2 regions of the Aromatoleum bremense genome follow, and region 2 is predicted to be linked to the other one. Evidence: predicted binding sites of a transcription regulator. Region 2 holds the regulator's gene; the other holds the start of a gene.
The links. The regulator FNR, encoded in region 2, switches genes on or off when oxygen is low (the NO sensors DNR and NnrR bind a similar motif). The targets are predictions, from matches to a motif close to TTGANCTAGNTCAA.
Positions count from the first base shown of each region.

Region 1: cobA (uroporphyrinogen-III C-methyltransferase) is a predicted target of FNR. The motif match lies at 8,730-8,743, and genes of this name have one in related genera.

Region 1 covers NZ_CP059467.1:3,104,207-3,120,131, reverse strand. Annotated here, with positions in the region: gene nirJ (heme d1 biosynthesis radical SAM protein NirJ) at 1-781, opposite strand, end outside; gene pbN1_RS14600 (plastocyanin/azurin family copper-binding protein) at 978-1,295, opposite strand; gene pbN1_RS14595 (ethylbenzene dehydrogenase-related protein) at 1,343-2,221, opposite strand; gene pbN1_RS14590 (NapC/NirT family cytochrome c) at 2,269-2,832, opposite strand; gene pbN1_RS14585 (cytochrome D1 domain-containing protein) at 2,946-4,610, opposite strand; gene ahbB (siroheme decarboxylase subunit beta) at 4,877-5,461, opposite strand; gene pbN1_RS14575 (Lrp/AsnC family transcriptional regulator) at 5,461-5,940, opposite strand; gene ahbB (siroheme decarboxylase subunit beta) at 5,937-6,971, opposite strand; gene pbN1_RS14565 (cytochrome D1 domain-containing protein) at 6,999-8,147, opposite strand; gene pbN1_RS14560 (c-type cytochrome) at 8,240-8,611, opposite strand; gene cobA (uroporphyrinogen-III C-methyltransferase) at 8,850-9,680, shown strand; gene pbN1_RS14550 (nitrite reductase) at 9,747-11,480, shown strand; gene pbN1_RS14545 (GlsB/YeaQ/YmgE family stress response membrane protein) at 11,563-11,805, opposite strand; gene pbN1_RS14540 (3'-5' exonuclease) at 11,825-12,613, opposite strand; gene pbN1_RS14535 (YdbL family probable chaperone protein) at 12,613-13,038, opposite strand; gene pbN1_RS14530 (hypothetical protein) at 13,044-13,235, opposite strand; gene pbN1_RS14525 (translocation/assembly module TamB domain-containing protein) at 13,300-15,276, opposite strand; gene cysM (cysteine synthase CysM) at 15,296-15,925, opposite strand, start outside.
Region 2 covers NZ_CP059467.1:526,258-542,182, reverse strand. Annotated here, with positions in the region: gene ccoG (cytochrome c oxidase accessory protein CcoG) at 1-1,206, shown strand, start outside; gene pbN1_RS02440 (FixH family protein) at 1,222-1,734, shown strand; gene pbN1_RS02435 (hypothetical protein) at 1,758-1,997, shown strand; gene pbN1_RS02430 (universal stress protein) at 2,048-2,491, opposite strand; gene pbN1_RS02425 (MBL fold metallo-hydrolase RNA specificity domain-containing protein) at 2,638-4,047, shown strand; gene pbN1_RS02420 (PHA/PHB synthase family protein) at 4,233-5,870, shown strand; gene pbN1_RS02415 (Crp/Fnr family transcriptional regulator) at 6,006-6,695, opposite strand; gene pbN1_RS02410 (NnrS family protein) at 6,804-8,027, shown strand; gene pbN1_RS02405 (SirB2 family protein) at 8,034-8,429, shown strand; gene pbN1_RS02400 (hemerythrin domain-containing protein) at 8,429-8,980, shown strand; gene fnr (fumarate/nitrate reduction transcriptional regulator Fnr) at 8,987-9,727, opposite strand; gene hemN (oxygen-independent coproporphyrinogen III oxidase) at 9,853-11,244, shown strand; gene pbN1_RS02385 (sulfite exporter TauE/SafE family protein) at 11,343-12,053, shown strand; gene pbN1_RS02380 (heavy metal translocating P-type ATPase) at 12,193-14,604, shown strand; gene pbN1_RS02375 (heavy-metal-associated domain-containing protein) at 14,630-14,839, shown strand; gene pbN1_RS20700 (energy transducer TonB) at 14,871-15,155, opposite strand; cobalamin riboswitch at 15,774-15,913, opposite strand.

The DNA of each region.
Region 1 (15,925 bases), 1.8 Mb from region 2:
GGCGCGCGACCCAGTGATACATGTAAACCCCGTCGGCATCGTTGTTGCCGGTAACGAATTCCTTGTCGATGCCACGCCGATGCAGATCCAGGCAGGTATCGAACAGCAGGTCCATCGCCTCGCGCGTCGTGTGGTGGTGCGCATCGTCGCCGCGGTGCTTGTTGCCGCGGCCGGCGTAGTTCAGGTGCGAGAAGTAGAACTTGTCGATGCCCTCGTCCTCGACGAGGCGCAGCAGTGCGGGCAGGTCGGTGGCGTTGTCCTCGGTCATCGTGTAGCGCACTCCGACCTTGATGCCGCGGGCCGCACACAGCCGGATGCCGCGCATCGATGCATCGAAGGCGCCCTCGAGACGGCGGAACCTGTCGTGCGTGGCACCGATGCCGTCGAGGCTCACGCCGACGTAATCGAAGCCGATCTCGTCGATCCGGTCGATATTGGATTCGTCGATCAGTGTGCCGTTGCTCGACAGGCCGACATAAAAGCCCATCTTTTTCGCGTGGCGGCCGATCTCGAAGATGTCCGGGCGCAGCAGCGGCTCGCCGCCCGAGAGGATCAGCACCGGCACGCGGAATGCCTTGAGGTCGTCCATCACCCGGAACACTTCCTCAGTCGACAACTCGCCGGGAAAATCGGTGTCAGCCGAGATCGAGTAGCAATGCTTGCAGGTGAGGTTGCAGCGCCTGATCAGGTTCCAGATCACCACTGGCCCGGGTGCGTTGCGGTGCGGCCCGGCGGGCGTGGGATGATCGAGTTCGCGGATGAAGTTCGAGATGCGAAACATGACGGGCTCTCCTGAGTGCGGCAATTACACCGGACTGCAACCCGCCGGGAAATGACGGCGGTCAAGGGGATGGCGGGCCGGAAGGCGGTCGCGCGGGCGAGAAGGACAGCAATAGGCGAAAACTGCTTTGGCCGCAATGGCCACCCCACACATCATCACGGAGCGGAGCAGAGCAGAGCAGAGCAGAGTGCCAGGATCAATCCCCGACGATGACGACGCCCTTCATTTCGGGATGGGGACCGCAGCGATATTCGAAACGTCCGGCCTGCGGAAAGACGCGCGACCATTTCTCGTCCGGGAAGAACCGCTCGGACTCTTCACCCGTCGCGTCGAACTGCACCGAATGGCTGGTCCGCCTCTCGCGGTTCATCCACGTGACTGTGTCGCCCGGCTTGATTCGCACCTCGGCCGGTTTGAAGCGGTAGTCCGAAATTTCGACGATCAGGTCGGCTGCCTGCAGGGGCGCGGAAAGACCCAGTACAAAGAGGCCACCCGCGAGGGTGGCCTGAAACATCGCACGCACGATTGTCGCTCCTGCGGCAGATGGAGGGGTAGGCGAAGTTACTGCTTGGCCGCGGTGATGTCGGCCTTCGCATCGATACCGAGCTTGTAGCCGAGCGACACGTGGTGGAAACGACCCACCGCGTTGTCGTCGTGGATCGCGAAACCGAAATTGTAAACCTTGCCGGACTCGAGGCTTACGTCACCCTCGCCCCCGCCTGACAGCTTGCGCGTAAACACGACGGACCAGTTGTTGCCCTCGAGCTTGCCATCGGCTTTCACGAGCCCTTTGCCGCCTTCCATCACGCGCTTGTCGGCAACGTGTCCGTCGAAGCCCTTCTTCTCGCCACTGCGCCACTGGATCAGGTCGTAGAACTTGCCTTCGGCCAGGGAGCCACCCTTGACATACTTCGTCTTGGTATCGGCTGCGCCCGGCATCGTGCGCGAATCCGTGTGACAGGTTGCCCAGCAGCCAGCCTGGTCCGCGAGTTCGACCTTGCCCCCGGATTCAAGCATGAAGGCGACCTTCACCGGATTCTTGTCGTCCAGCTTCGGGGCGCCCGACGCCTTCGGCTGCGTCCACGTGAAACGCAGGTAAAGGTTCTCGCCGTCGTGCGCCGCCTGCACCTTGACGGGGATGGACGGAGCCTTTCCGGCGATCGGAGCGGGCTCGATCTTCTGCCCGCTCGCCATCTTCATACCCATGTCCCCGGCTTCTTCATCGTGGCAGTCGGCGCAGCGCTCGCCTTTCTTGAGCGCCCGCGCACCGCCGTGCTCGGTTCCCTTCGTGATCCATTCGACCGGCGACACGCCAGGATAGAGCAGTGTGATGTCCTTCGCGGGAATCTTGCTCCAGTCCGCCGGTGCCGCAGCAAGTGCGCTGCCTGTGCCCAGCGTCAGGAGAGCGGTCATCGCACTCGCGATCAACGTCTTTCTCATTTTCGGTTCCTCTCGGTGGATGCTCGAAATTCGCGGCTGCCTGCCGCTCACAGGTCATCTTCCTCGGTCATGCCTTCGGGTTTGTGATGCGCGATGCCCTTGTGGCAGTCGATGCAGGTCATGCTGTCTTCGCGTGCCATCTCGTGCTGTTTGCGCGCACGCTGTTTCTGAAACTCGGTATTCATGCTGTCGAGGCTGTGGCAGTTGCGGCATTCGCGAGAATCGGACGCCTTCATCCTCTTCCACTCGTTTCTCGCCAGTTCCAGACGCTTCGCCTGGAACTTCTCGCGCGTATCGATGCTGCCCGTGAGCTTGCCCCACACTTCCTTGGATGCCTGCACCTTGCGGATCATCTTGTGCGTCCAGTCCTTCGGCACGTGGCAATCCGGACACGTCGCGCGCACACCCGTACGGTTCTTGTAGTGGATCGTTTCCTTGTATTCCACGTACACGTTGTCATTCATCTCGTGGCACGAGATGCAGAACTTTTCGGTGTTGGTCGCTTCGAGCGCAGTGTTGAAACCGCCCCAGAAGAATATGCCGACGAAAAAACCCACGACCAACAGGCCGCCGAGCGAGTACTTCACGCTCGGGCGGCGAAGACGGGCCATGAAGCCGCTGGAAGTATCTTGTTTGGAGTTGCTGTCTCGATCTGTCATGGAAATCACCCTCGTCTCCCCCCGCGCCGCGGCGCGGGGGTGTCAGCTCACGATCGACGAGGCGATCAATAAACGTCGTGCATCGTATTGAAGACGTTGAACTTCCCGGTCGGCGTGACGATCGACGGATCGGTGATGACTTTCTTCAGCTTGAGCGTCTTGTCGTCATAGACGACGATGGCCGACTGATCCGCCTTGCCGCCCCACAGCGAGATCCACACTTCGTTGCCCGCTTCGTTGTACTCCGGATGGGTCGCGCGGCGAATCGCCTTGCTTTCGGGCAAGCCGGAATCCTTCGCGACGTCCAGACGCGTCGGTGTCTTCGACAGATCGCCCATGTCGAAGACATAAACCGACTCGGCGACCTCGCGTTCCGGGTTCATCGGCGCATCGGCCCACAGGTGCGTCGACTTCGGATGCGTCTTGACGAACAGGTTGCCTGCACCCGGCATCTTCAGTTCCTGCACGACCTTCCAGTTCTGGCCCTTGTGCTTGGCATACTTGGCTTCGTCGGATGCGGTCGAAATCACCGAAATCACGTCGGCCCCGAGGTGGCCGGTCGTCCACACCGGACCGAACTGCGGATGCACGAAGTTCGCGCCACGACCCGGGTGCGGAATCTTCGCCGTGTCGATGAGCGCTGCGAGCTTGCCGGTCTTCGTATCGACCGCAGCGACCTTGTTCGACGCGTTCGCCGCGACCATGAAGTAGCGCTTGGACGCATCCCAGCCCCCGTCGTGCAGGAACTTCGCGGACTCGATCGTCGTGGTCTTCAGGTTCTTGATGTCGGTGTAGTCGACGAGCATGATCTGGCCCGTTTCCTTCACGTTCACCACCCACTCCGGCTTGATGTGCGAGGCAACGATCGACGCGACGCGCGGCTCCGGGTGGTACTCGCCGTCGACCGTCTGGCCACGCGTCGAGACGACCTTGATCGGCTCGAGCGTCTCGCCGTCCATGATCGAGTACTGGGGCGGCCAGTACGTGCCGCCGATCAGGTACTTGTCCTCATAGCCCTTGAACTTCGAGGTATCGACCGAACGCGCATCGGAGCCGAGGCGCACCGTGGCAACCGTCTTCGGCTCCTCGTACCACATGTCGATGATCGTCGTCAGGCCGTCGCGACCGACCGTGTAGACGTAGCGCCCGGATGCCGACAGCCTCGAGATATGCACCGCGTAGCCGGTATCGAGCACCTTCCAGATCTTGTGCGTATCGCCGTCGATGAGGGCGAGTTTGCCGGCGTCGCGCAGCGTAACCGCGAAAACGTTCTTCAGATTGATGTTGTTCATCTGCTTCTTCGGACGCTCGGCAACCGGAACGATCAGCTTCCAGCTGTTCTTCATGTCCTGAAGCGAGAACTCGGGCGGTACATCCGGCGTGTTCTGGATGTAGCGCGCCATCAGGTTGATCTCGTCCTTCGTCAGGATGTCGTCGTAGTTCACCATCCCGCCTTCGGTGCCGTAGGCGATGATCTTCTGCAGACGCTCCGTGCCGAGCTTGAGCGTGCCGCCTTCAGTCTTCGTGCCGTCGGCCGCGGTCTTCGTCCAGTGCGGCTCGAGGTTCTTGCCGGTCGCACCCTTGCGCAGCACGCCGTGACAGCCGGCGCAGCGCTCGAAGTAGATCTGCTTCGCCTTGTCCTTTTCCTCCTGGGTCATTTCGGGAGCAGATTGCGCCCAAACCGTGCTTACCGCCAGCGGTAGCAGCGCCAGCGCGAGAGCCTTGCCCATCCAACTCTTGTTTTGCACTTCTTTCTCCTTAAGCGACTCGGGATATGAAACAACAATGCAGCCAGTATCGATCTGATAACCGCGGGCGATCCTTGATATGCGTTAAATTTCCCTATCTCTTCTGTGGATAAAATTGCTTGACATAACAACTTCGTATCAAAACGTAAAACGCATAAGCAATTTGCAATATCCGGAATCACCCGCCGAGGCGAAACATCACGGTTTTCCCGGCCCGCGCAGGAAGCTCCTGCCCGCAGGGGGAAAGCTCACTCGCGTTCCTGCACACTTCCTGCTGCGCTACTGATCCGCAGTCCCGTTTTTTTCAGGATTGCCGACGAGAACAACACCTCGCGGCTGCGGCAGGCGCCAGGAAAGCGTGCCGCGATACGGTCCGCGATGTCGCTGATCTGCTGCCGCACCTCGTCATGGCTGCGCCCATGAACCATTGCGAACAGGTTGTACGGCCAGTCCGGCAGGCGGCGCGGACGTCGATAGCAGTGGGTGACGGCATCGAGTGCACCGATGAACTCGCCGACAGCATCGACACACTCGTCCGCGACATCCCACACGCTCATGCCATTCGCGGTGTAGCCGATCGCATAATGATTCGGTACCACGCCGATGCGACGGATGACCCCGCGCTCGAGCATGGCGCGGACGCGGCAAAGCAGTTCATCGACCGGGAGGCCGACCTCCCGGGCCACTTCGTCCCAAGGCTGCGGGACCAGCGGCAGCCCACCCTGGGTCGCGACGATGATGCGTCGCTCGATCGCCTCGTCGCAGCCGACGCCGGACGCGGCACCGGGGTTGCTTGCGTCCTGCGGGGCCGGATTTTCCCGGTGCGCTGCCATCACGCCTCCAGCTTCATTTCGACGAAATACTCCCGCTCCTTCGGAAACAGGAACACCGGCAGCCCGGTCGCGATTTCGATCCGTCTTGCCGTCGCGGCGATGCCCTGCGGGGTTTCGGTCGCCAGGACGAACCACATGTTGAGCGCGTGGTCGCGACGGTAGTTGTGCGCCACTTCGGCAAAGGCATTCACTTCGGCCGCGACGCGCTCGAAATCGGCTTCCGGCACACCGATCGCCGCGAGGCAGAACGCGCCGCCGATCCGTTCGATCTGGAACATCGGGCCGAACCGGGTCAATACACGCTGATCGAGCAGGCGCTGCAGCCGGTCGATGACCTCCTCCTGGTCGATCCCGAGCCGGACGGCGACATCGGCAAACGGGTTGCGCACCAGCGGAAAATCACCTTGCAGCATGTTGATCAGCGCCCGGTCGGTCTCGTCGAGCACCGGCGCCCGCCCCTTCGCTGTCGCCCGGCTCATGCGTCACCGTCCGCCAGATAACGCGCGCCCTGCTGCTTGAAGCGCCGGGTGCTGAACAGCACTGCGCCGGGCCAGCGATTCATGTGGTGGCGCGCGGCGATGGCTTCGCGCACTTCGAGCACCGCGTCGCGCGATTTGCCATGGATCATGCAGAACAGGTTGTACGGCCAGTCCGGCAGGACGCGGCTGCGCCGGTAGCAAAGCGTCACCGCAGGCTCGGCTGCGAGACTGCGGCCCAGTTCGCTCACCTGGTCGTCCGGGATATCCCACACGCACATCGCGTTCGCGCAAAAGCCGAGCTCATGGTGGCGCACGACGATCCCGAAACGCTTGATCAGGCCGTTTTCGAGCCACGAAGCGATCAGCTCGATGACCATCGCTTCGCTGAGCCCGACGCTGCGCCCGAGCGCGTCGAATGGCCGCGGCAGCAACGGCAGTCCGGACTGCAAGGCGACCATCAACCGGCGCTCGATGCCGGGCAGCGCACAGGCCGTCTCGCCGAGGGCCGGCAAATCGCCCGTCGCAACGCTGGCAGCGCCGCGCCCGGCACCGCCGAGATCGAAGCCGAGATCGATGTGGAATTCCTCTTCGAGGGGCAGCACGACGACCCTACAGCGGGTGTCCCGCTCGATTTCCGTGACGATCTGCCGCAATCTCTGCCCCGACGCAGCCGTGATCACGAACCACAGGTTGAGCGAGTGTTCGCGCTGGTAGTTGTGATTCACTTCCGGAACCGCGCTGACGCGGGCAGCGATCGACTCGAGCCGGGATGCGGGCGCTGCAAGCGCCGCCAACGCGCTGGCGCCGACGCGCCGCGGCGCGAATACCGCGCCCACCCGGCTGACGACGCCCGAGCGCAGCCAGTCCTGCAGCGCGGCGAGAACAGCCGGCTCGCTCAATCCGCATTCCGCCCCGATCGCGGCAAACGGTTCGGAAACAAGTGGAAACCCGCGCTGGTAGTCGTTCAGCAGGCGAAACGTGGCCGCTTCGGGTTGAACCACCCCGCGCCCGGCCATCGTCGTGGTGCACATCTGCGTGGCGCTCGTGCAGGCCATGTCCTAGAAACCCGTCCGGAATGCGCGGCTGGTGAAGAAAATGCCGCTCGGGCTGGCGGCGGGAAGCTCGGCGCGCTTGTCGCGCTTCGCGGTGCCGTAGATCACGACCTTGTTGTCGTCGCGCGCAGACACCCAGACCTCCTCGCCTTTCGGCGCGAACTCCATATGGAGAATCGCCCGGCCGGGCTGCAGCGTGTCGACGATGCTGTTCTGGATCGTATCGATCACCTGGACCCAGCCGTTGTCGGGGAAGGCGAAATTCACCCACACTTCGCGGCCGTCGGGCCTCGCCATCACGAACACCGGCTGGCTCTTGACCGGAATCCGCGCGACCTCCTTCCAGCTGCCGAGCTCGACGACCAGGACTTCGTGGCGGCCGATGGCCGGCAGATACGCCCGTCCCGCGGCAACGGCCCAGCCGCGCAGGTGCGGCATCTTGTACACCGGCAACGCCTGCTCGCCCCGGCCGTAGCCGGGCAGGATCGTGCGTACGCCCAGTTCGGGATGCCACAGGTCGAGCATCGACAGACCGTCCTCGCCGAACAGCCCGGCGATGTAGTAGCGCCCGTCGGGCGTCACCAGCGCATCGTACGGCTGCTTGCCTGACGGGTAACGCTCGGTCTTCGGATGCCCCGGATCGGACAGGTCGGTGACGCGGATTTCGTTGGCGTCGAACAGCGAATAGACGAAGCGGTTGCCCGGCAGATCGGCCAGCCCGACGACTTTCGAGCGCTTGCCGTCGGGGCCGTAGGTGGCCGGTACATCGGCGAGCAGCTCCAGCGTGCCGGCGTCGAAGGCCTTGATTCCGCCCGGTTCGTAGTTCTGCGCGACGAGGATGCGTCCGTCCTGGGAAATCGCGCCGCCGATTGCGTTGCCCGCCTGTACCACGCGGTTCGCGATCGTCGCGGTGAGGAGATCCACTTTGGTCAGGCCACCGTCGCGACCGAAAACGTAGGCGTAACGACTGTCACGTGAAAACACGACCGACGCGTGGGACAGATCGCCGAGGCCGGAAACCTGCGCGAGCGCCCGACGATGCGTCGTCTCGATGACCTGCAACTGTCCGGTCGCGCGCTCGACGACGACGCCGAGATCGCCGGTGCCGCGCAAGACGACAGGCTGTTGGGACGCGCACGCCGACAGCAGGAGCATTGAGACTGTCCATGCTGCACGCTTCATTATGCTTCCGAGCATCATCCGTCTCTCTTCATCGGGTGCCGATGCGCAGGCCGGCCAAGGTGCCATCACCGCGCGCCCACGGTCTGTTGGGTCGGCGCCGGACCGCCATCCGCGGGGAAGCCTTCGACGAGCCGTTCTACGACCCATGCGGCCTCCGATTCATCGAGGAGGCCGCGAAACGGCGGCATCGGCGTGCCGGGCCGACCATGGACAATCGTCGCCACCAGCCCCTCCGAAGGCTTGCCGCGTAGCGCCGCCGGGGTGAGGGCCGGGCCGAGGCCGCCCTGCAAAGTCAGCCCGTGGCACGATCCACAGTCTTGGCGAACCATATGCACCAGCTCGCGCTGCCGCTTGTTGTCGGGAGCAGTGTTCTGGGCGTGAACCGGGAAAACCAGCGCCGGAAGGAAAGCCGCGATCAGGATGCTTCGACAGAACACGCTCGGGTCCTCGTCAGTCCGCACTGGAAAGATTAGCCATGCCGGACGGGAGACGGGACGCCGACCTGGATCCGCTCAGCTACGGCCCGAGTATCGTACCGACATAGCCCGGACCTCCTTGATATCGGTTAATTTCCCGGACGGCAAGTAGGGATAAAGTGGCGGCGCCCGAACCTCCTGTTCGCGCCATTCGAACCGCCGCGGAGCACAGATTCGCGGCACACGCGGAGAGCCACTCATGAGCAAGCATATCGGCGGCTTCGATCCTTCGGGAGACAGTCCCGATGACCCGGCAGCAGGCAGACGGCCCGGCAAGGTGTACCTGGTCGGGGCGGGCCCCGGCGATCCGGAGCTTCTCACGCTAAAAGCGGCACGCCTGCTGTCGAAGGCGCAGGCGGTCGTCTATGATCACCTTGTCGGCGAGGGAATCCTCAACTTGGCCAATCCGGCGGCAAGGATGATCTATGCAGGCAAAGAGGCGGGATACCATTCATTGCCGCAGGACCGAATCAACGGTCTCCTGGTCGATCTCGCCCGCAGCGGGCTCGAGGTCGTGCGGTTGAAAGGGGGCGATCCATTCATGTTCGGCCGCGGCGGCGAAGAGATGGAAGAGCTGCTCGAATCCGGGATCGAGTGCGAAGTCGTACCCGGGATCACCGCGGCATGCGGGGTATCCGCCTGTACGGGCATACCCCTGACGCATCGCGACCACGCCCGCTCGGTGATCTTCACGACCGGGCATCTCAAGGACGGCACGGTCAATCTCGACTGGCCGGCGCTGGCCCGGCCGAAACAGACGGTCGTCATCTACATGGGGCTTGGCGCGCTCGACATCATTTGCCGCCAGCTGGTGGTCCACGGCCTTCCGGGCGACACGCCGGCGGCGGTTGTCCATGCGGGCACCACGAACAGGCAGATCACCGTGACCGGCCGGCTCGACCAGCTCTCGGCGACCGTGAAACGGGCACAGCTCAAGTCTCCGGCGCTGATCATGATCGGGTCGGTCGTGTCGCTGCATGCCCTGCTTGGCAATGGAACAACAATCGAGGAACTCGCGCTGACGGGGTGAGTTCCTCGACAAACAGTACCCGGCGGAGTCGTTGCGCCACGAGTTCTTCCCTGAAGGAGATCGACGATGGGTATCAAGAGGAGTCGGATCAGCGGCGTGTTCCTGCTTGCGAGCCTGCCACTCGCGATGTCACAGGTGTTCGCCCAGGCGAACACCGAAGAGCACGTCGGCGAAGAGGAGGCAAAATACCAGGCCGGCGGTTCTCCGCTGGCCGACGTCGAGATGTACCAGGACATCAATCCCGACGCGCCGAAAATCACCAAGGCCGAATTCGCGAAGGCCCAGAATATCTACTTCCAGCGCTGCGCCGGCTGCCACGGCGTGCTGCGCAAGGGCGCGACCGGCAAGCCGCTGACGCCCGACAAGACGCTCGCGGCGGGCAGCGAATACCTCAAGGTCTTCATCAAGTACGGCTCGCCCGCCGGCATGCCGAACTGGGGCACGTCGGGCGAACTCACCGACGACGAAGTCGACCTGATGGCGCGCTACATCCAGCAGTCGCCTCCGCAACCGCCCGAGTTCGGCATGGCGCAAATGAAGGAGACTTGGAAAGTCATCGTCCCGCCCGAGCAGCGGCCGAAGAAGAAGATGAACGACTACAACATCTCGAACATCTTCTCGACGACGCTGCGCGACACCGGCGAGATCGCGCTGATCGACGGCGACACGAAGAAGATCATCAATATCGTCAAGACCGGCTACGCGGTGCACATCTCCCGCATCTCGGCATCCGGCCGTTACCTGTTCGTGATCGGGCGGGATGCGAAGATCAACATGATCGACCTGTGGATGGAGAAGCCGGACAACGTCGCCGAGATCCGCATCGGCCTCGAGGCCCGCTCGGTCGACACCTCGAAGTACAAGGGCTACGAGGATAAATACGCGATCGCCGGCGCGTACTGGCCGCCGCAGTTCGTCATCATGAACGGCGACACGCTCGAGCCGCAGAAGATCGTCTCGACCCGCGGCCTCACCGTTGATACGCAGGAATACCACCCCGAGCCGCGCGTCGCCGCAATCGTCGCGTCGCACTTCAAGCCGGAGTTCGTCGTCAACGTCAAGGAAACCGGCAAGACGCTGATGGTCGACTACTCCGACATCCAGAACCTGAAGACGACCGAGATCGGCTCCGCGCGCTACCTGCACGACGGGGGCTGGGACGCGTCGAAGCGCTACTTCATGGTCGCAGCGAACCAGTCGAACAAGATCGCCGCGATCGATGCGAAGGAGGGCAAGCTCGCCGGGCTCATCGACGTCGGCAAGATCCCGCACCCGGGCCGTGGCGCGAACTTCACGCATCCGAAGTACGGCCCGGTGTGGGCGACGGGCCACCTCGGCGACGACACGATTGCGCTGATCGGCACCGACCCGAAGAACCACAAGCAGTACGCCTGGAAGATGGTCGACACGCTGAAGAGCCAGGGCGGAGGGTCACTGTTCATCAAGACGCATCCGAAGTCGAAGCATTTGTACGTCGACAACCCGCTTCATCCTGACGCGAAGGTCAGCCAGACGGTCGCGGTGTACGACCTCACGAACCTGCAGGCCGGTTCGAAGGTGTTGCCGATCGCCGAATGGGCCGATCTGAAGGACGACGGCGCGAAGCGGGTCGTGCAACCGGAGTACAACAAGGACGGTAATGAAGTGTGGTTCTCGGTGTGGTCGGCGAAGGACAAGGAGTCCGCGATCGTCGTCGTCGACGACAGGACGCTCGAACTGAAGAGCGTGATCAAGGATCCGAAGCTGATCACGCCGACCGGGCACTTCAACATCTATAACACCCAGCACGACGTGTACTGAGTTTCGCGGCGGCGGGTGCCGCCGACCGTGAAACACAGACGGCCAGCTTCACGCTGGCCGTTTTTTCAGCCCTCCGCGCCGATCATTTGCGCAGGCGCCTCACGATGAACAGAATGATGATTGCGCCGACGACCGCGCCGATGAAGCCGGCGGGCTCCCCCGGCCGGTACAGGCCGAAGAATTGCCCGCCGTACGTCGCAAGCATCGCCCCCGCGACGCCAAGCAGCGTCGTCATGATGATCCCGAGGCCATCCTTGCCAGGATGCAGCAGGCGTGCAAGGAGTCCGACGATGAAGCCGATGATGATGGTCCCGATGACCGACATTAGCGTATCTCCTTGATGTTCAGACTTCGGGCCAGGCGGCAAGGAACTGCTTCCAGTGCGGCGCGTCGATGCGCGCAAGCGCTTCGCGCACGACTGCGAGTTCGGCGGCGTGCGACGCCGCATCGAGCTGACCGCGCATGCGCTGAAAACCCAGATACACCAAGTAAGTGTTAACGACATCGGTTTCGCAGTAATCGCGGATTTCCGCGGCGCGCCCGTCCTGCCACGCGGACCACACCGCGGAACCGTCCATGCCGAGCTTGCCGGGAAACCCCATCAGCTTCGCCATCTCGTCGAGCGGTGCGTTCGCGCGCGGCTGGTACAGCGCGAGCAGATCCATCAGGTCGAGGTGCCGGCTGTGATAGCGGCCGATGTAGTTGTTCCACTTGAAATCGCGCGAATCCTGGTAATCCCCTTCGCCCTGGTCCCAGTACCGCGGCGCCGACACGCCGTGTTTCAGACCGCGGTAATGCAGCACTGGCAGGTCGAAACCGCCGCCGTTCCACGACACGATCTGCGGCGTGAAGCGTTCGATGCCGTCGTAGAAGCGCTGGATGATCTCGCCTTCCGTGCAGTCCGGTGCGGACAGCGAGAACACCCGGAACTGGGAGGTGTCTCGCAGCACGCACGAAATCGTCACGACGCGCTGCAGGTGATGCTGCAGGAAGTCGCTGCCGTTGGCCGCCCGCCGCTGCTGGAAAGCGAACTCGGCGACTTCGTAATCGTCGAGGTCGTCGGGCAGATCGTTGAGCACGCGGATGCCTTCGACGTCCGGGATGGTCTCGATATCGAAGACGAGGACCGGCATCACTTGCGCACCCAGCTGCCATCGCGCTGGATCCACCAGCCCAGCTGGGCGCGGTCGATCCAGCGCCGTGCGAACGTGGCGCGCACATCCGCCTCCCACTCGGGATGGCCATTGGCGCGCGCAATCTCGCGGTAGAGGGCCGCGCGATCGGCGTTTTCAGCAGCGACCAGCGCGTTCGCCTGGCCACGCTGCGCGAGCGGGACGCCGGAGGCATCGCGCAGGGCGACATTGCCGTCGGCTGCCAGCCCGACGGCGCCCGACGCATACAACGGCGCGAGCTTCGCATGACGCTGCTGCATCGACTGCTTGAGCGCCGCGATCGCCGGCGTGTCGATTTCGATGTTCCCCTGCGCGAGCACCAGTCCGGCAAAGCCGAGCAGCAACACGGCGATCCAGCCGCGAAATTTCGTTATCGGATTCGTCATCGCATTCATTTCGTCTCCCCATCCGGCTGCGGTCGGATCGTCGGCGTCTCGCCTTCGCCCAGTTGCCAGACGTCTTCGATGATGCGATCGGCGGCTTTTTCCGCGGCCGCAGCGGGAAAATAAATATTGATCGTCACGCAGGCGCTGGCGATCGCCACTACGGCACCGAGCACAGCGACTCTGGGGAATGCGGTCATCCGGCCTCCTGTTCCTGCCCGCGGCGAGCCGGGCCTGTTGCGGCGAAGCCGCGAATTCCGACTGCTACTGGATGACGGGAGGCGTGTTCGACGCGATCACCCGCTGCAGGCGGTCGATCAGCTCGTTCCAATCGACGCGCCGATTGTAGCCGATGACATTCAACGCGGGGATGCCGCCGCCACGTACGATGTAGTAGCCGTCACCGGGCGCGCTGTGGTCATCCAGACCGTCCATGCGGCATACGCCGTCGCGCAGGACGCAGGAGATGCCGATCTCGCGGTAGCCGAACGTCTCGAACAAGCCGAGCAGCCCGCGCTGCAGCGCGGCCACCGCACCTGGCCCGCCGAGCGCGCTGATGTTCTGCACCGCACGCTGGCTGATCCGCCGCGGATAGTTTCCGGGGCTGCTGACGACATGGGCATCGAAGCGCACCGGCCGCCAGCGCGCAAGTTCCAGCCCGAGCACGTCCGCGTCGACAAAGCCGGACACGCTGCCGAACGAGAAGGCTTCGGTCAATTGCGCGAGGTCGAGGTGGCGCGCCTGGACGTCGGCGTAGAGATGCGACGCGACGCCGAACGGTTCGAACAGTTGCAGCCGCGTCGCCTGCAGGTAGCCGTCGAACACCGAAATCACCAGAGCGCCGTCGAGCGAGACTTCACCGGGCGCGACGCGCAGCCCCGGCAACGACGCGGTCAGCACGCCGGACATCGCAGGCAGGCCGACCGCCTCGGCGAGCAGCGCCATCGATATCGGCTCGACGACCGCGGCGCCGCTGCCATGCCAGCCCGCCGCATCGCGCGCGAGCGCCAGCCGCTCGAGCACCAGCGCTCCGTCGAGCACCGGGATCGCGACGCGGTCGACGTCGACGCCTTTCCCGTCGAGCCGTGCGACAAGTTCGAAGGCGCCCAGCGCGAGCTTCTGCCAGCGACCGCCGCCGACTGCCAGTCGCGCTTCGGTGCGAGCCTCGGCGCGCCAGGGCATCACGCCGGTCAGCGGACCGAAACTCAGTTCCTTGTCACTCAGGCCGAAGCCGGCCTCGTCGAATGCAAAGTCCACCGCGGTCGGCACCCCCTCTTCGAGTGTCGCCGCGGCGCTGACGTGACCCGAGAACCGTAGCTGGTCCGTTACGGCCGGCGCAAACGCCGGTGCGAGATAGCGCGGACCGACCACCGCGAGATCGGCGTCGGCGACCGAAAACGCCAGGCTTCTCACCACCAGGGGTTGCAGACCGATCTCGGCGTTCGCGGCGATCGTGCGCACGCCTTCGAGTTCGAGCCGCGCGCGCGCCACCGTGAGCACCTCCGCTTCGAGCCGCCCCGCCGCCTCGACAGCCGGACCGGCCACGAGGTACAGCGGATGTAGATATGCCTCGCCTGCGTTCCACGCCACGCGCCCCTGCCAATCCCATCCGGCGGGCCCGCGCCGCGCCCCCAGATTGATATCCAGGCCCAGTCCTTCCCCCGCCCGCAGCCCATCCGCCTGCGCAAATCCGCCGCCTTCGAGCTTGCCCGACACACGGATGCGGGCGCCGTCGCGCGTCGGGGAATATTCGATGCGACCGACGAGCCGCCCCGCCGCATTCCAGCTTGCCAGATCGAGAAGCTCCCCCAGCCGCGCGACGGCAAGCCCTGCAAGCGACGCGACGATTCGGCCATCCGGGCGCATCACGATGTTGATCGCTTCGCGGCCGGGCATGCGGAGATTGAGTTCGCCGCTCTTGTTCCGTGTGTCGAAGTGCAGGTCGATGGTCGCACGCTCGAACAGGCCCGGCACGGTCAACATGCCTCTCCGGCAGCGGACCACAGCACGTTCGAGGCGAAAGGCGGGGCAACGGATCGTGACGTTCTGCCAGTCGCGCTTGCCGATCGCGAAGCGTTCGATTGCCAGTTCGGCCGCCTCGCCTTCGTCACCGAGACGGACGCGCAGGCCATCGATGACGAAAACAGGATGCGTGAGGCGGCCCAGGTCGAGTTGCAGGGCCCGCGCTCCGGCAAACCCTGACCACGCCAGGATCAAAAGAAGAAAAGCCAGGCGCATCATGCGCCGGCCGGAACGGAGCTCAGCCCGGAAACACGCCGGTCGACAGGTACCGGTCGCCACGATCACAGATGATGGACACGATCACCGCATTTTCCAATTCGGCAGCAATGCGGACCGCGACGTGCATCGCGCCACCAGAGGAGATCCCGGCAAAAATACCTTCCTCGCGCGCCAGACGCCGCGTCATTTCCTCGGCATCGGCCTGGCTCACGTTTTCGAGCGCATCGACCCGCGGTTTTTCGTAGATTTTCGGCAGATAGGCCTCGGGCCACTTGCGGATGCCCGGGATCTGCGAGCCCTCGTCGGGCTGGCAGCCGATGATCCGGACCGCCGGATTCCTTTCCTTCAGAAAGCGGGAGCAGCCCATGATCGTCCCGGTCGTGCCCATGCTGCTGACGAAATGCGTGATCCGGCCGCCCGTCTGCTCCCAGATTTCGGGACCGGTCGCTTCGTAATGAGAGAGCGGATTGTCGGGATTCGCGAACTGGTCGAGAATGATCCCCCTGCCTTCGTCGCGCATCCGCTCGGCGACGTCCCGGGCCATTTCCATGCCGCCGTCGCGTGGTGTCAGCACGAGCTCGGCGCCGAACGCCCGCATTGTCTGACGCCGCTCGACGCTCTGGTTTTCCGGCATCACGAGAATCATCCG
Region 2 (15,925 bases):
AAGTTCTACATTTTCGGCTGGGTGTTCTGGCCGCAGGACGTGTTCTACCTCGCGATCCTGCTGATCATTTCCGCTTTTGCGCTGTTCTTCTTCACGGCGATCGCCGGGCGGCTGTGGTGCGGGTACGCGTGTCCGCAGACCGTGTACACCGAAATCTTCATGTGGATCGAGGAGAAGATCGAAGGGGATCATCTCAAGCGCAAGAAACTGGACAGCGCGCCGATGGGGGCGCGAAAGCTCGCGATCCGTTCGGCAAAGTACGGCGCATGGATTCTGCTGTCCCTGTGGACCGGCTTTACGCTGGTCGCGTATTTCACGCCGCTCGACGAGTTGCTCCAGGCGGCGAAGATGCTGAGTTTCGGACCGTGGGAAATGTTCTGGATCCTGTTCTACGGCGGCTTCACCTACCTTTTCGCCGGAGTGATGCGCGAGCAGGTCTGCAAGTACATGTGCCCCTATGCGCGCTTTCAGAGCGTGATGTTCGATGCCGACACGCTCGTCATAACCTATGACCAGGAACGTGGCGAGCCGCGAGGTTCGCGCCGCAAGGGCGTCGCGCCACGCGCATCCGGGCTGGGAGATTGCGTGGATTGCGGGATCTGCGTCCAGGTGTGCCCGACCGGAATCGATATCCGGCAGGGCTTGCAATATGAATGCATCGGTTGCGCGGCGTGTATCGACGGCTGCGACCAGGTGATGGACCGGATGGGCTATCCGCGTGGGCTGATCCGCTATTCCACCGACAATGCAATCAAGCAGCACTGGGGACGAAAGGAAATCGTCGCGCATGTGCTGCGGCCGAGGACACTGATCTACAGCGCGGTCCTCGCGTCCGTTTGCCTCGCGCTGCTGTGGGGCCTGGCGACGCGTTCGGACCTGCGGGTGGATGTGATCCGCGATCGGGCGACGCTGGCGCGTGAGGTCGAAGGCGGCTTGATCGAGAATGTTTACCAGCTGCAGATCATGAACATGCTCGAGACTCCTCGCGTGTTCGACATCGCGGTGTCGGGCCTGGACGGGATTCGCATCGACGGTATTCGGCAGGTCAGGATCGCTCCGGCGTCGACCGAATCCGTGACGGTGCATGTGAGGGTGCCGCCCGAATCGGGCGCGCCGGGTTCGCACAAAATCGTCTTCGACGTCGGCATGGGCGGTGATCCGTCCGTGTCGGTGCGCGAAGACACGACCTTCCATTTGCCTCGCTAAGACAGGATCGATCGAATGCGCACAGTAGCCCTGACGAAAGACATCCAGCCGTGGTACCAGCAGGGCTGGCCGTGGTTCCTGATCGCAATCCCGGCGACTGCCGTCATTGCGGGCGCAGTGACCTTGTGGCTGGCGATCACCAGCTGGGATGGCCTGGTGGTGGACGATTACTACCAGCAGGGCAAGACAATCGAAAAAACCATCGGGCGTTCGATCCGCGCGCGCGAAATGGGCCTCGTCGCCGATTTCCGGGTTCGCGCGGAGGAGGTCAGCGTTCGGCTGAGCGCCGCGCAGGGAATCGCCTTGCCCCCGACGGTGGTACTGACGATCGCGCATCCGACGCGCGCGGGGCAGGATCAGAAGCTCCTGCTGAAGGGGCGCGACGGGGCGTTCGCCGGTGCTGTCGCACCGCTATCGACGGGTCGCTGGCTGATTCAGCTCGAGGACGAGGCGCAGACGTGGCGACTCAGTGAAACCATCCTCGTGCCGACGGGTGCGGAGGTCCGGATAGTCCCCGCGGATGCGTAACTGACTGGTGAAGGGGGTGTCAATTGCTGAAATGGATCCAGGTCCTGTGGCCTTCGTTTCTTGTCGCGGGCATTGCCGAGGCGGTCTTCTTCACGGTTGTCGATCCCAATACTCTGTATTTTCTTGGGGAACCCGTCGAATATTCGCTGATGGCCACTTATTCGATCGGGTTTTTCGGTTTCTGGATCGTCTGTGCTGCCTCCAGCCTGGCGACGCTGTTTCTCCAGCGCAGCCCGGAAGAGCTCAACCGGCCGCAGCCCTAGCTCACTGCAGCGAGACCCGCCCCGCAGGCCTCGCATGCCGGTCGTCAATCTCAGCGATACACCAGTACGGGAATATTGCTGTGGGTAAGCACTTTCTGCGTCTCGCTACCCAGCAGCAGGCCGGCAATCCCGCGGCGACCATGTGAAGCCATGAAAATCAGGTCGCAGCCGTGCCGCTTGGCGGCGTCGATGACTGCTTCGTACGGCACTTCGTTCACGATCGTATCGGTGTCGGCGGCGACACCTTCGCTATCTGCCAGCGCTTTGGCCTTGCCGAGGATCTTCCTCGCTTCCTCTTCGGCCGATTTCGCGAACTGCTCCGGCGTGGTCGGATCGATCAGTGCGCCTTCGCCATAGATCGGCATCGGAAAATCGGGCTGCGCATAAAAGAAGGTGATCCGCGCGCCGGCGTCCTTGGCGAACAAAACTGCCCGTGCAACAGTGCTTTCCGACAGCGGCGAGCCGTCGGTGGGGACGAGAATGTGCTTGAACATCGCGCTGCTCCCTCGGTTTTTGAATGGACGGTTGATTATAGCCACGTCGGACGCGATGGCGCGCTGCGGGCAGCGGCGGACGATTGACACAGGTCAACCAGCATGAAGGAATATGAGAACAAGCTATCCGCATTGCGGGAGGTGTTATGGACCTGACATTTTTCGGCGCCGCCGGCGAGGTTACCGGATCGTGCGCGAGGGTGCGCCACGAGGGTGGCATGTTCCTCGTGGATTGCGGCATGTTCCAGGGCGGCCGCGATGCGACGCGAAAGAACCTGCAGGCGCTCGACTTCGACCTCCGCGAAGTCGATTTCGTTATCTTGACCCACGCTCACCTCGATCATTCGGGGCTTGTGCCGCGGCTGGTTTCGCTCGGTTACCGGGGAAAAATCTATGCCACTGCCGCCACTGTCGACCTTCTCGGCGTGATGCTTCTCGATTCGGCGCACATACAGGAGAAGGAGGCGGAGTGGGCGGTCCGCAACAACCGCCGAAAGAACGTGCGGCACGGCTGGTCGGCCGCGCCGCTATATACCGTCAACCAGGCGCTCGAGAGCCTCGCGAGCCTGCACAAGGTTGCCTACGACGAAGAGATCGTTCCGCACTCCGCCGTGCGCTGCCGGTTCCGCGAGGCAGGCCACATCCTGGGTTCGGCGATCATCGAAATCGATATCGAAACGGGCGGGACGTCGCGCAGGCTGGTTTTCAGCGGCGACCTGGGGCGACCGATGCGACCGGTGCTGCGGGATCCGGTGAAGATCTCGAGAGCGGATTATCTGTGCATCGAGTCGACGTATGGTAATCGTGCCCATCGGCCGATCGAGGCTACCGAGGCGGAACTCGTCCATGTCCTGCGCGACACCCTGGAGCAAAGACGGGGCAACGTGATCATTCCCGCCTTTGCCGTAGGGCGGACTCAGGAGGTGATCTTTGTTCTTGCCGATCTTGTCAGGGCGGGGAAGATTCCGCGCCTCGAGGTCGTCGTCGATTCGCCGATGGCATCGGCCGTGACGCAGTTGACCCTGCAGTACGATGAGCTGTGGGATGAGGAAACCCGCTCCCTGCTCGCCTGGATTCGTGCCCATCCGCACAGGATCAGCGTGCGCTTCGTGCAGCACGTCGAGGACTCGATCGCGTTGAATGCGCAGCCCTCGGGGCTGGTCATCATCTCGGCAAGCGGCATGTGCGAAGCCGGACGTATTCGTCATCACCTCAAGTACAACGTCGGCCGCAGCGAGTGCAGTATCGTGATCTGCGGCTTTCAGGCGGCAGGGACGCTGGGTCGCCGACTGGTCGACGGGGCACGCACGATCACGCTGTTCGGCGAACGCATTGCAGTGCGTGCGCAGGTTCATACCATCGGAGGACTCTCGGCCCATGCAGACCAGCCGGGGCTGCTCGAGTGGCTCGAGCACATCGAAGAGGCGCCGCGCCGGACGTTCGTTGTTCACGGCGAGCAGGAAGCCGCGTCGGCGTTTGCCGGTGCGCTCGCCTCGCGGCTGCACTGGCCCGGGATTACGATTCCTGCAGCGGGGCAGGTCTACCCGCTCGATTGAGCAGGACCCTTTCGGCCGGGGGATTGCAGTATCCGGCGATTCGCTCTCCACAAGACGACGGGATGATGATCGTGAATACAGCGAGAAACGGAAAGCCCTCCAGTCCGCTCACGCCGCCGCAGGCAGTGCGGCGGACGCTGCGCGAGATCCATGAACACGTAGAAGGGACCGTCGATCCCCTCGGCATGGCGGCGCCGATCGTGCATGCGCAACTCGCCTGGTTTGCGCATCCGCAGGAACTTGCGGAAAGGATCGCCAGCCTGTCCTCCGATCTTTGGCGTCTGCAGGAGCACTCGTGGCGCCGCGCCGTGGGGCTGGCGAATCCTGATCCGATCAGCCCGAATGCCGACGACGAACGCTTTGCCGACCCGGTATGGACGGACGTGGCGTCCTGGGATCTGGTCAAGGAGTGGTATTTGGCAGTTACCCACCACATGCAGGACATGCTGTACAACACTCCCGGAATGTCCGGCAAGGAAAGTCGCAGGGCTGCATTCTGGTGGCGCCAGTGGATCAATGCGGTTGCGCCGACGAACTTCTATTGGACGAACCCCGTCGCGATGCGCAAGGCCATGCAGACCCGCGGCGCGAGCCTCTTGCGCGGACACGGCATTTTTCTCGGCGATCTGCAGGCGGGGGACGTGCGCATGACCGACCCGCACGATTTCGAGGTCGGCAGGAACCTCGCAGCGACGCCCGGCGCGGTCATCTTCCGCAACGATCTGCTGGAAATCATTCATTACGCGCCGACCCGGGCCAAAGTGCATGCCGAGCCGGTGGTGATCGTCACCCCCTGGATCAACAAGTTCTACATCCTCGATCTGGTGCCGAGGAAAAGCATGGTCCGCTTCCTCCTGGACCAGGGGCTGGATGTGTTCATCACGAGCTGGAAGAACCCGGACGCGGGGATGCGCGACGTGGGGTTCGACCGTTATCTGCAGGACGGCGTGCACGCGATTGTCGAGACGGCCCGGCGCTTTACCGGCGCCGCGCGGGTGCATGCCGTGGGCTACTGCATCGGCGGGACAGCGCTGTCGATGTACATGGCGTGGGCCAATCGGCGTTTCCAGCCGGAAGACGTCCCGGTGGCGGACTGGACGTTGCTGACGACGCTCGTGGATTTTCGCAAACCCGGCGACATCGAAGTTTTCATCGATGAGGGAAGCATTCGCTACCTGACCGCCAGCATGGAGCGCAAGGGGTTTCTGGACGGCAAGGAGATGGCTTCCGCTTTTCGCCTGCTGCGTTCCAACAGTCTCATCTGGCACTACGCTGTCCACGGCTGGCTGTATGGCGAGGCGCCGCCGCCGTTCGACGTGCTGTACTGGAACATGGATACGACGCGGATGCCGTGCGCGATGCACTCCTGGTATTTGCGCGAACTCTACCTGCACAACCGGCTGATCGAGCCGGATGCGCTGGCCATTGCGGGCGAGCCCATCGATCTCGCCCGCATCACGCAGCCGCTGTACGCCGTCGCCGCCGAGGACGACCACATCGCGCCGTGGCACGAGGCCTATCGCGTGAACAACTTCGTCACCGGACCGAAGCGCTATGTGTTGTCGAGTTCGGGGCACATCCTCGGCATCGTCAATCCCCCCGTGACTCCGCCGAAGCGCAAGTACCGTGTCGCCGATGCGCACCGGTCCGACGCCGCGGAAGCGTGGTACGCGAAAGCCGCGGAAGAGGCCGGTAGCTGGTGGACCGACTGGATGAACTGGCTCACGCCGCGGTGCGGAGAGCTGGTCGATGCGCGGGCGGCCGCATCGGATGCATATCCCCGGCTCGCGGACGCGCCCGGAATCTATGTCCTGGAGCGTTGAGCAGGATTCGTCCCGCGGTTTTTCGGTTGCCACGACCTCTTCGCCGGCTTCTTTATGCAATTGACCCGAGTCAAGGTGAGCACTCCGGGCGCTGGGGAGAATGCTTCGGGCCTGCCAGCCCACCAGCTCTTGCGATCAGCCTTGGTATTGGGCGAGGCCGACCGGATCGTGCAGTGCGATGTGTTTGCCGTGGACGGTGATCAGTCCTGCATTCACGAGGTCGTGGAAAATTCGCGAAAGCGTTTCGGGGGTCAGGTTCAGACGCGAGGCAATGACCTGCTTGCTGGTCGGCAGCTGGATGTCGCGAGCGCCGGTGGCGCCGTCCTGCTCGACCTGCTGCAGCAGATAACCGATCACCCGCTGGGTGCTCGAGCGTAACGAATAGATTTCGACGTCCTGGATCATGCTGTGCAACCGGATGGCCATGCCCGCCAGCAATTTGCGTGCAAAACTGGAGTCCTGGTCGATCAGATCCGAGACGACGGCTTGCCCGATGTGCAGGAGGCGGGTGGCCACGAGTCCTTCGGCAAAAACGGGATATGGGCGGTTCAGGAACATCACCGCTTCACCGAAGCTGTGCATCGGGCTGAGGATCTCGACCACCTTCTCGTTGCCCTGGGCCGACGAAACCGCGAGTTTCACCTGCCCGGAAACGACGAAAAAGAAACCATGGACCGGGTCGCCGCGCTGGAACAGGACTTCACCTTTTTCCAGCGTGCGTTCCCGGGTGTAGCGGGCAACCCGGTCGATGCCGTCGGCGGAAAGTTCGCTGAAGAACGAAATCTGACGCAGCAGGGTGGGGATGTCGGCAGTGGGGTTGGGCATCTTGGCCTCCAGCGGAAACAACTGGGCATTCTACCGTGTCGGACCCTTGGCCCCGGAATTCCCGGCAGTAACGGCCCGGATAGGAATTCACTGAAGGAACGCAGCACCATGCAGACTCAAACCAAGGCCGCGTCCGCGCCGCCGATTCTTTTCGCAGCGCCGCACCGGGCGATGTTCTTTTCCGGTGGTGTGATGTTGCTCGTGGCCTTCGTGTTGTGGGCATTCGAGCTCGTGAGCCGCGTTGGTGCGGTGGCGCCGCTGGCGTGGACGCTTCCGCCGGGCTGGATGCACGCGTTACTGGTCCTCGCCGGTGTGTTCCCGTTGTTCATGTTCGGTTTTCTCCTCACCGCGATGCCCCGCTGGCAGGGCGCGCAGGACGTGCCCGTGACAGTCTGGCTGCCACCGTGGCGTCTGCTCGTCGCCGGGTGGGCGGTCGCAATCATCGGATTGTGGATTCCCGGCCTGCTCGCGGTCGGCCTGCTGCTGGTGCTGGCCGGGTGGGGCGGCGTTCTGCGGGTGCTGTGGGGTGTGGCATTCAACGACAATCCCGATTCGCTGCACGCCCGACTGGTGACCACGGCGCTCGCGGCAGGTGCCTTCGGAGTGCTCGCCTGGTTCGTTTTCGCGATCACCGGTGACGGCGTCTGGGGGCGTGTGGCCATCGGCCTCGGAGTGTGGTGGTGCCTGCTGCCGGTGTTCTTTACGGTCTGTCACCGCATGATTCCATTTTTTTCCAGCAACATCGTCAAGGATTACGTGGTTGTCCGCCCGCGCTGGGCGCTCGGCATCGTGCTGGGGGCGAGCGTCATCCACGGGGCGCTGGCGATGGCGGGATTCGGCGCGATGACCTGGATCGTCGATGCGCCGGCGGCGGCGACTGCCCTCTGGCTGTCGGTGCAATGGCGCCTGGTCCCGGCGTTGTGCGTGCCGCTGTTGGGGATGCTGCACATCGGTTTCGCGTGGCTCGGGATCGCTTTCCTGCTCTCGACGCTGCAGGGCGTCGCTGCGCTGTTTGGCCAGGCGTGGCTCGGCCTCGCGCCGCTGCACGCGCTGGGCGTCGGATTCTTCGGCTCGGTGCTGCTGGGCATGGTGTCGAGAGTGACCTTGGGACATTCGGGCGGCAAGCTCGTGGCGGACAAGCTGACGTGGTCGCTGTTCCTCGGGCTTGAATTTGTCGTGGTGTTGCGCGTGGCCGGCGAACTGGTGCCGCCCTCGTGGTCGAGCGGCGTGATGCTCGCGGCGGCGCTGGGCTGGGTTGCCGTGTTCGGCCTGTGGGGGGCTCGATATCTGCCCGTTTATCTGCGTCCGCGCAGTGACGGCCGGCCGGGGTGAAATGCGGTGTACGCGGCGATCAAACACCTCCACGTCCTGTGTGCCGTGTTGAGCGGGTCGGGATTTCTCCTGCAGGGGATCTGGATGACGCGGCGCAGCCCGCTGCTCGATCATCGCGTCACCCGCGTTCTGCCGCACGTGATCGATACCTTATTTTTCACCAGCGCGATCACGCTCGCGATGCTGAGCGCGCAGTATCCGTTCGTTGCTCCGTGGGTCACGGCGAAGGTGATCGGGCTGGTCGTCTACGTGGTGCTCGGTTACATCGCGCTGCGGGGCGGCCCGACAATGCGCATACGCGTCTTCGCGCTGGCCTGCGCATTGCTCGTCTTTTCATGGATCGTGTCGGTCGCGTTGACGAAGAATGCGGCTGGCTTTCTTGTTCTTACCGGAGCTTTCTGATGGCTGATTCCCTGATACCCGTTGCTCCCGGCCTGGAGACGCCGCTCGAAATGCTCGAAGCTTGCCACGGACGTCTGCAGGCGCAGCTCGCGACGCTGTCGCGCCTCGCGGCGTGGCTGCCTGAGCATGGCGCCGACCGGCAGGCACAACAGGCGGCGGTCAACGTGATGCGTTACTTCGACCTGGCTGCCGTCAATCACCATCTCGACGAGGAAGACGACCTGTTCCCTGTCCTGCGCGCGCGAGTCGATGGCGGGCGCCGGGAAGCGCTGTACGAGCTGATCGACTGGATCCTGGCGGACCACCAGGAAATGTTCGCTGCGTGGGCGGCAATCCGGGCAAAGCTCGATCCGATCTCCCGCGGCGAGCCGGCGGAACTGTCGGCCGCAGAGGTCGAGCAATTCACCGCTCGTTACCGGCGCCACATGGAGCGCGAAGAGGGCGAACTGCTGCCCTATGCGCGCGAGTTGTTGACGGAGCAGGACATTGCCACCCTGACAGCGACAATGACCGCGCGACGGCGGCAGGACGTGCCGTCGCGCGGTTCCTGATGCCGGTCAGGCCCGCGGCGACGGGTGCTGGATCAGCTTTTTCAGGCCGCCGATATTGAGAATGCGGATGTGCTTCTGCTGGACAGCGATCAGTCCCTCTTCCTGGAACTTCGAGAACGCCCGCGACACGGTCTCCAGCTTCAGTCCCAGGTACGAGCCGATTTCCTCGCGCGTCATCCGCAGGTGGAATTCCGCCGCAGAGAAGCCGCGCGCAGTGAATCGCTGCGACATGTTCAGCAGGAACGCCGCCAGACGTTCTTCCGCGCGCATCGAACCGAGCAGCGTCATGACGCCGTGGTCACGTACGATCTCGCGGCTCATCACCTTGTGGAACTGATGCTGCAGACCTTCGACGACGCGCGACAGCTCTTCGAGCTTGCCGTAAGCGATCACGCACACTTCGCTGTCCTCGAGCGCGATCGCGTTGCACGAATGCAATTCCGTGCTGATGCCGTCGAGCCCGAGCATCTCGCCGGTCATCTGGAAACCGGTGACCTGCTCGCGTCCGTCTTCAAGCAGCACGTCCGTCTTGAACGAACCCGCCCGGATCGCGTAGATCGCCTCGAAAGCGTCGCCCGCACGATACAGGTGATGCTGGCGCTTGATCTTGCGACGCGCTCCGACGAGTTCGTCGAGGCGGTCGATCTCGTTTTCCGACATGCCGAAAGGCAGACACAGCTCGACCAGGTTGCACTGGGAACACGCGACTTTCAGACTGGCTACCGTAATTGGCACCGTGGCCTTCATTTGCACGATAATAATGCCCTCTGTTCAAGTCCGACTTACGATTGCCAAGGAAGTCCGTTGATCCACGTCAACCCCCACGGCGCTGCTTTTTGCGATCGTACGAAACGCACCCGAGCGATACAACCATGACCAGCCAGAACGATCTTGTATTCGACCCGCAGCTGATCCGCCGCTTCGATATCAACGGGCCGCGCTATACGTCGTATCCGACCGCCGATCGCTTCGTCGAAGCCTTCGATGACCGCGCCCTCCGGGACTGGCTTGCCCAGCGTGCGGTGGGCGGGGTGAGCAAACCTCTTTCATTATACTTCCACATCCCATTTTGTAACACGATTTGCTACTACTGCGCGTGTAACAAGATCATCACGAAGGATCATGCTCGTTCCGCCAAGTACCTGAAATATCTGGATAAAGAAATCGGGATGCAGGCCGATGCGCTGGGCGGCAGCCATCAGGTCACCCAGTTGCACCTGGGAGGAGGGACGCCGACTTTCCTTTCCCACGACGAGTTGCGCCAGCTGATGGATTCGGTCCGTTCGCGCTTTACTCTGGTACCGAACGGCGAATATTCGATCGAAGTGGACCCGCGCAAGGTCGACTTCGAAACCGTCAAGCTGCTTGCGGACCTGGGTTTCAACCGCATGAGCGTCGGCGTCCAGGACTTCAACGAGGATGTCCAGGTCGCAGTCAACCGCGTGCAGAGCTTCGACGAAACCAAGCTGGTCATCGACTCGGCCCGGGCGACCGGCTTCAAGTCGATCAGCCTGGATCTGATCTACGGGCTGCCGAAGCAGAACATCATCAGCTTCAATCGCACCCTCGAACAGGTCCTTGCGCTGTCCCCGGACCGCATTTCGCTTTACAGCTATGCGCATCTGCCGGGTCTGTTCAAGCCGCAACGGCGCATTACCGTCGTCGATATGCCCACTTCGGACGCGAAGCTGCAGATCCTGCAACTTGCGATCCGCCGGCTGACCGAAGCGGGCTACGTGTATATCGGCATGGATCACTTCGCGAAGCCGGACGACGAATTGACCGTTGCACAGCGCCAGGGCCGGCTGCACCGGAACTTCCAGGGCTATTCGACGCAGGCCGAATGCGACCTGCTCGCGTTCGGGGTGTCCGCGATCGGCAAGATCGGACCGGTATATTCGCAGAACTTCAAATCGCTCGATGAATATTACGACGCGCTCGATCGCGACGAACTGCCGGTGCTGCGCGGCATCGAGCTGACCGCCGACGACCTGCTGCGCCGTTCGATCATCCAGGCCCTGATGTGTCATTTCGAACTTTCGATCGATTCGATCGAAATCGCGCACCTGATCCAGTTCAACGAATATTTCGCCGATGAATTGCAGGACCTTCGCGCGATGGAAGAGGCCGGGCTTGTCGAGGTTACCGACAAGTGGATCAACGTCATGCCTGCCGGCCGTCTGCTGGTACGCGGCATCGCGATGGTATTCGATCGGTATCTGCGGGCCGACCGGGAACGCGCCCGCTATTCCAAGGTGATCTGACCACACCACGGCCGGAGGCTGGCGGGGGAGTGTTAGAATAGAAGCGTTTTCTGTGCCGCGGGTACCGCGGCACTTTCGCTTGTATTCGGCGCTACCTGATGCCTGAAACCGGTTATATCGCAGTTTTCCTGATCGGCCTGCTTGGCGGAACCCATTGCGTCAGCATGTGCGGGGGGATCGTCGGCGCGATGACCTCGGTGCGGATGCCCGGCGACACGCGTCGGCAATGGCCGATCCATCTCGCCTACAATCTCGGGCGCGTCGCCACCTATACCTTGCTGGGCGCCGTGCTCGGCGCGCTCGGCACGGTCGGCCTGCTGTTCAACGACGTGCTGCCGGTCCAGCTCGGCCTCTACGTGCTGGCGAACCTGATGCTCATCGCGCTCGGCTTGTACCTGACCGGGTTCACGCGTCTATTGACCCCGGTGGAGCGGGTGGGACTGCGGCTGTGGCGGCGGGTCCAGCCCCTGACGCGGCGCTTCCTGCCGGCACGTTCGGCGGCTCAGGCCCTGCCGCTTGGCCTGTTGTGGGGGTTCCTGCCGTGCGGTCTCGTATATAGCGTGCTGACCACTGCGCTCGTCACCGGCTCGGCGGGGCGCGGCGCCGGGCTGATGCTGGCCTTCGGGCTCGGGACGCTGCCGAACCTGATGCTGGCGGGAATGCTCTTCAAGCGGTTCAGGGATGTCACGCGCAACGGCAAGGTTCGCTTCGCCGCCGGTCTGCTGGTGCTCGGGTTCGGAGTATTCGGGCTGTTCAACGCGCCGACGCTCGGGGGCAAGCTATGGAGCGGCGTGGTCTGCGAAGTCTGAATGCAGCCCGTCGGGCGGGCTGTTTCTTTATTGCGATACCGGTTCGTCGATCGGAGTTGCTGCCCGGGATGCGTGCGATAGGTTCGTGGGCCGCTAGACATCCATGGGGCCGCTGATCTTCGACATGTGGAGTCGACCAATGAACAATCCCGTGATGGATCCGCGCCACGCTGCAATCGAACTGCCGGTGTCGGGCATGACCTGCGCCGCCTGCGCGGCACGGATCGAGAAAGTGCTGAACCGCATGCCGGGCGTTAGTGCGAACGTGAATCTCGCGGCCGAAAAAGCGCGCGTTAACTTCTCCGGCGCCGAGGCAGGGCCGGCCGATGTCGTCGCGGCGATCCGCAAGGCGGGTTTCGATGTTCCGGCGGCGGCGCTCGAACTGGCGATTTCGGGCATGACCTGTGCCGCGTGCGCCTCGCGGCTGGAAAAGGTCCTCAATCGGCTGCCGGGCGTCGAGGCGGCGGTCAATTTCGCGACCGAACGCGCGACCGTGCGTTACCAGCCCGGCCTGGTAACGACCGAGACGCTGAAGGATGCCGTGCAGCGTGCCGGTTTTGTTGCGGCGGAAACCGGGCTTGCGGGCCGGGAGCAGGTGCGTTTGCGGCAGGCTGCGGCGTGGAAAGCCGAGCTGCGCCGATTCTGGATCGCTGCGCTGCTGACGCTGCCACTCGCCGCCCAGATGCCGGCGATGTTCGGCGGCGGCTGGGCGGCCGAGGCGCACCACGAGTTCCTGCCGCGCTGGCTGCAACTGATGCTCGCGACGCCGGTGCAGTTCTGGATCGGGGCGCGCTTTTACCGCGGCGCATGGTCCTCGGTGCGAGGAGGCGGCGCGAACATGGACGTGCTGGTCGTGCTCGGCACGAGCATGGCCTGGAGCTACAGCGCAATCGTCACGCTGTTCGGACGCCATGACCTGCACGTGTATTACGAAGCATCCGCGATGATCATCACGCTGATTCTGCTCGGCAAGCTGCTGGAGGCGCGCGCGAAGGCCCGCACCACCGCTGCGCTCGATGCGCTGCTGCGCCTGCAGCCCAGGGTCGCGCATGTCGAACGCGACGGCGACCTGGTCGCGGTCCCGGTCGACAGCCTGAAGCCAGCGGATCTGTTCGTGGTGCGGCCGGGGGATGCCGTGCCGGTCGATGGTGAGGTCGTGTCCGGAGCGTCGGCGCTCAACGAGGCGATGCTGACCGGCGAGAGCATGCCGATCGACAAACGGCCCGGTGACAAGGTGTTCGCCGCGACCCTCAACGGGGAAGGCGTGTTGCGCTGCCGGGCGACCGGCGTCGGCGCCCACACGCTGCTCGCCGGCATTATCCGCATGGTCGAGCAGGCTCAGGGCTCGAAAGCGCCGGTGCAGCGCCTCGCGGACCGCATCGCGGCGGTGTTCGTGCCGGTGGTGGTCGGCATCGCCGCCGTCACGTTCGTCTCGTGGTGGTGGCTCGGCGGGGACTTTGCGCAGGCGCTGATCAGCGCGGTCGCCGTGCTCGTGATCGCATGCCCGTGCGCGCTGGGTCTCGCGACGCCGACCGCGATCATGGTCGGGACCGGGCAGGGCGCGCGCGCGGGCATGCTGGTAAAGAATGCCGAAGCGCTCGAACTGGCCGAGAAAATCCGCGTGCTGGTGGTCGACAAGACGGGTACGCTGACCGAGGGCACGCCGGCGGTCAGCGATGCCGTGCCGGCCGAGGGATGGGACCGGGCCGGCCTGCTCGGGATCGCGGCGGCGCTGGAGCAGACCAGCGCGCACCCGATCGCCGCGGCGATCGTCGCCGAGGCGCGGGCGACGGGAGCCACGATTGCGTCGGCACGGGACAGCGTCGCCGAGCCGGGCAAGGGACTGTCGGGCCGGGTCGATGGACGGGACGTCGTGCTCGGCACCCCCGCTTTCCTCGCCGAGCGCGGCATCGATATGTCGGGCGCCCCCTGGGAAACCCTCGCGGCGGCTGGCAAGACGATGGTCGCGGTCGCCGTCGCCGGTCGTTACGCCGGCGTGATCGGGGTTGCCGATCGCGTGCGGCAGGATTCGGCGAGCGCCGTGGCGCGATTGAAGGCGCGCGGGCTGCGGGTCGTGATGCTTACCGGCGATCACGCCGCGACGGCGGCGGCGATCGCTCGCGAAACCGGCATTGACGACTGGCAGGCAGGCGTGATGCCGGCAGACAAGGCGGCCGTGGTGAAGGCTTTCGCGCAAGGCGGCGAACGGGTCGGGATGGCCGGCGACGGCATCAACGATGCGCCGGCGCTCGCTGCCGCCGATGTGTCGTTCGCGATCGGGGTCGGGGCGGACGTGGCGGTCGAAGCGGCCGACATCACGCTGGTGAGGAACAGCCTGCACGGTGTCGCCGACGCGATCGACCTGTCGCGCACGACGTTGTCGAAGATCCGGCAGAACCTCTTTTTCGCGTTCATCTACAACATACTCGGCATCCCGCTCGCTGCGTTCGGATTGCTCAATCCGGTGATCGCGGGTGCGGCGATGGCGATGAGCTCGGTGTCGGTCGTCACCAATTCATTGTTGCTCAAGCGGTGGCGGCCGGGTCGGTAACTTTCTGTGCAGAGGAGAATTCGTGATGGCTGAAACGGTAATCAGGGTCGAAGGAATGAGCTGCGGCGGGTGCGTGCGCAGCGTCACGGCGGCACTGAAGTCGCTTCCCGGCGTCACGGACGCCGACGTCTCGCTGGAGTCCGCGCAGGCGCGCGTCCAGTACGACCCGGCGACGGTTTCCGAGCAGCAGTTGCGCGAGGCGGTCGAGGATGCCGGTTTCGACGCGCCGGCGTAATGGGACTGCTGGCGCGGCGCTGCTGGCGCGCTCAATCGTCGAGACGGAACACGATCGGAACCCGCAGCCAGCTGTCGACCCGCACCTCCCCCCGGTGCGCGGGCGTGAAACGCCAGTTGCGCACGGCCTCGCGCGCCGCGTCGTCCAGGCGCGAATGACCGCTGCTTTCCGCCACTTCCACCGCGTCCGCGCTGCCGTCCCCGAGTACATGCACCCTGAGCACGACTTTTCCTTCGTCGCCGCGTCGCCGTGACGAGCGCGGGTAGATGGGCGCGGGGTTATGCAGATAGGCGGCGTCGAAGCTCGCCGGAATCAAGGCAACGGCCGTCGCTTGCGGAGCCGGTGGCGTGGTTGCCGAAGAGGGCGGGGCGGGAGCCGCTGCACTTCCGGAAGGTGACAAGGATGGCGCGGCGTCGGCAACAGGCTGTGGCGGGTTGTCGGGGGGGACGTCGTCGTGACGCGGTGATGCCTCAGCGGGCGGGACGATTTCCGTGGTCGGGCGGGGCGGCGTCGCCTTGGGTGACGGTGTGCCGGGCGTGGATCGTATGGCCGATTTTGCGATTGGGCTGCGCGGCGTGACCTTCGCAGGCGGCGCAGCGACGGGGGCAGGCATCACGGACGGGGGCATCACTGCTGTGGGCATCACCGGCGCCGGTGGGGCGATCAGGCGCACGTTGAGGGTCGCCGGCGCAGAGGGTGGGACCTGGGCCGGCGCGGGGCCGCCGAGACCCGACAGCGCGAGCAGTCCGGCCGCATGGGCGCCGGCGACGACAGCCAGCGGTCCCCAGTGGACCGACGAGAACCGCTTCCGGACGGTATTGCCGCCGAACCGGGGGAATTGAGAACCTGGTGAGCCCATTGAATCCCGCGCAAAGCTTGTCGAATGCGGGGCTGGCACGGGCACAAGGCACGTGCTGCGCGGCCGGCCCGCAACGCAGTCACCATCAGGAAGGCCGGTCTCCGGGCTTTGCGCAAGGCGCGCATCTACCGTTGCGGGGGCAGCGCAGGAATTTCACCTGCTTCCCGATTCTCCGCGACATCGATCGTCGCGGCACCTTCGAGCGGTTCGATTATATCGCCTCCGCC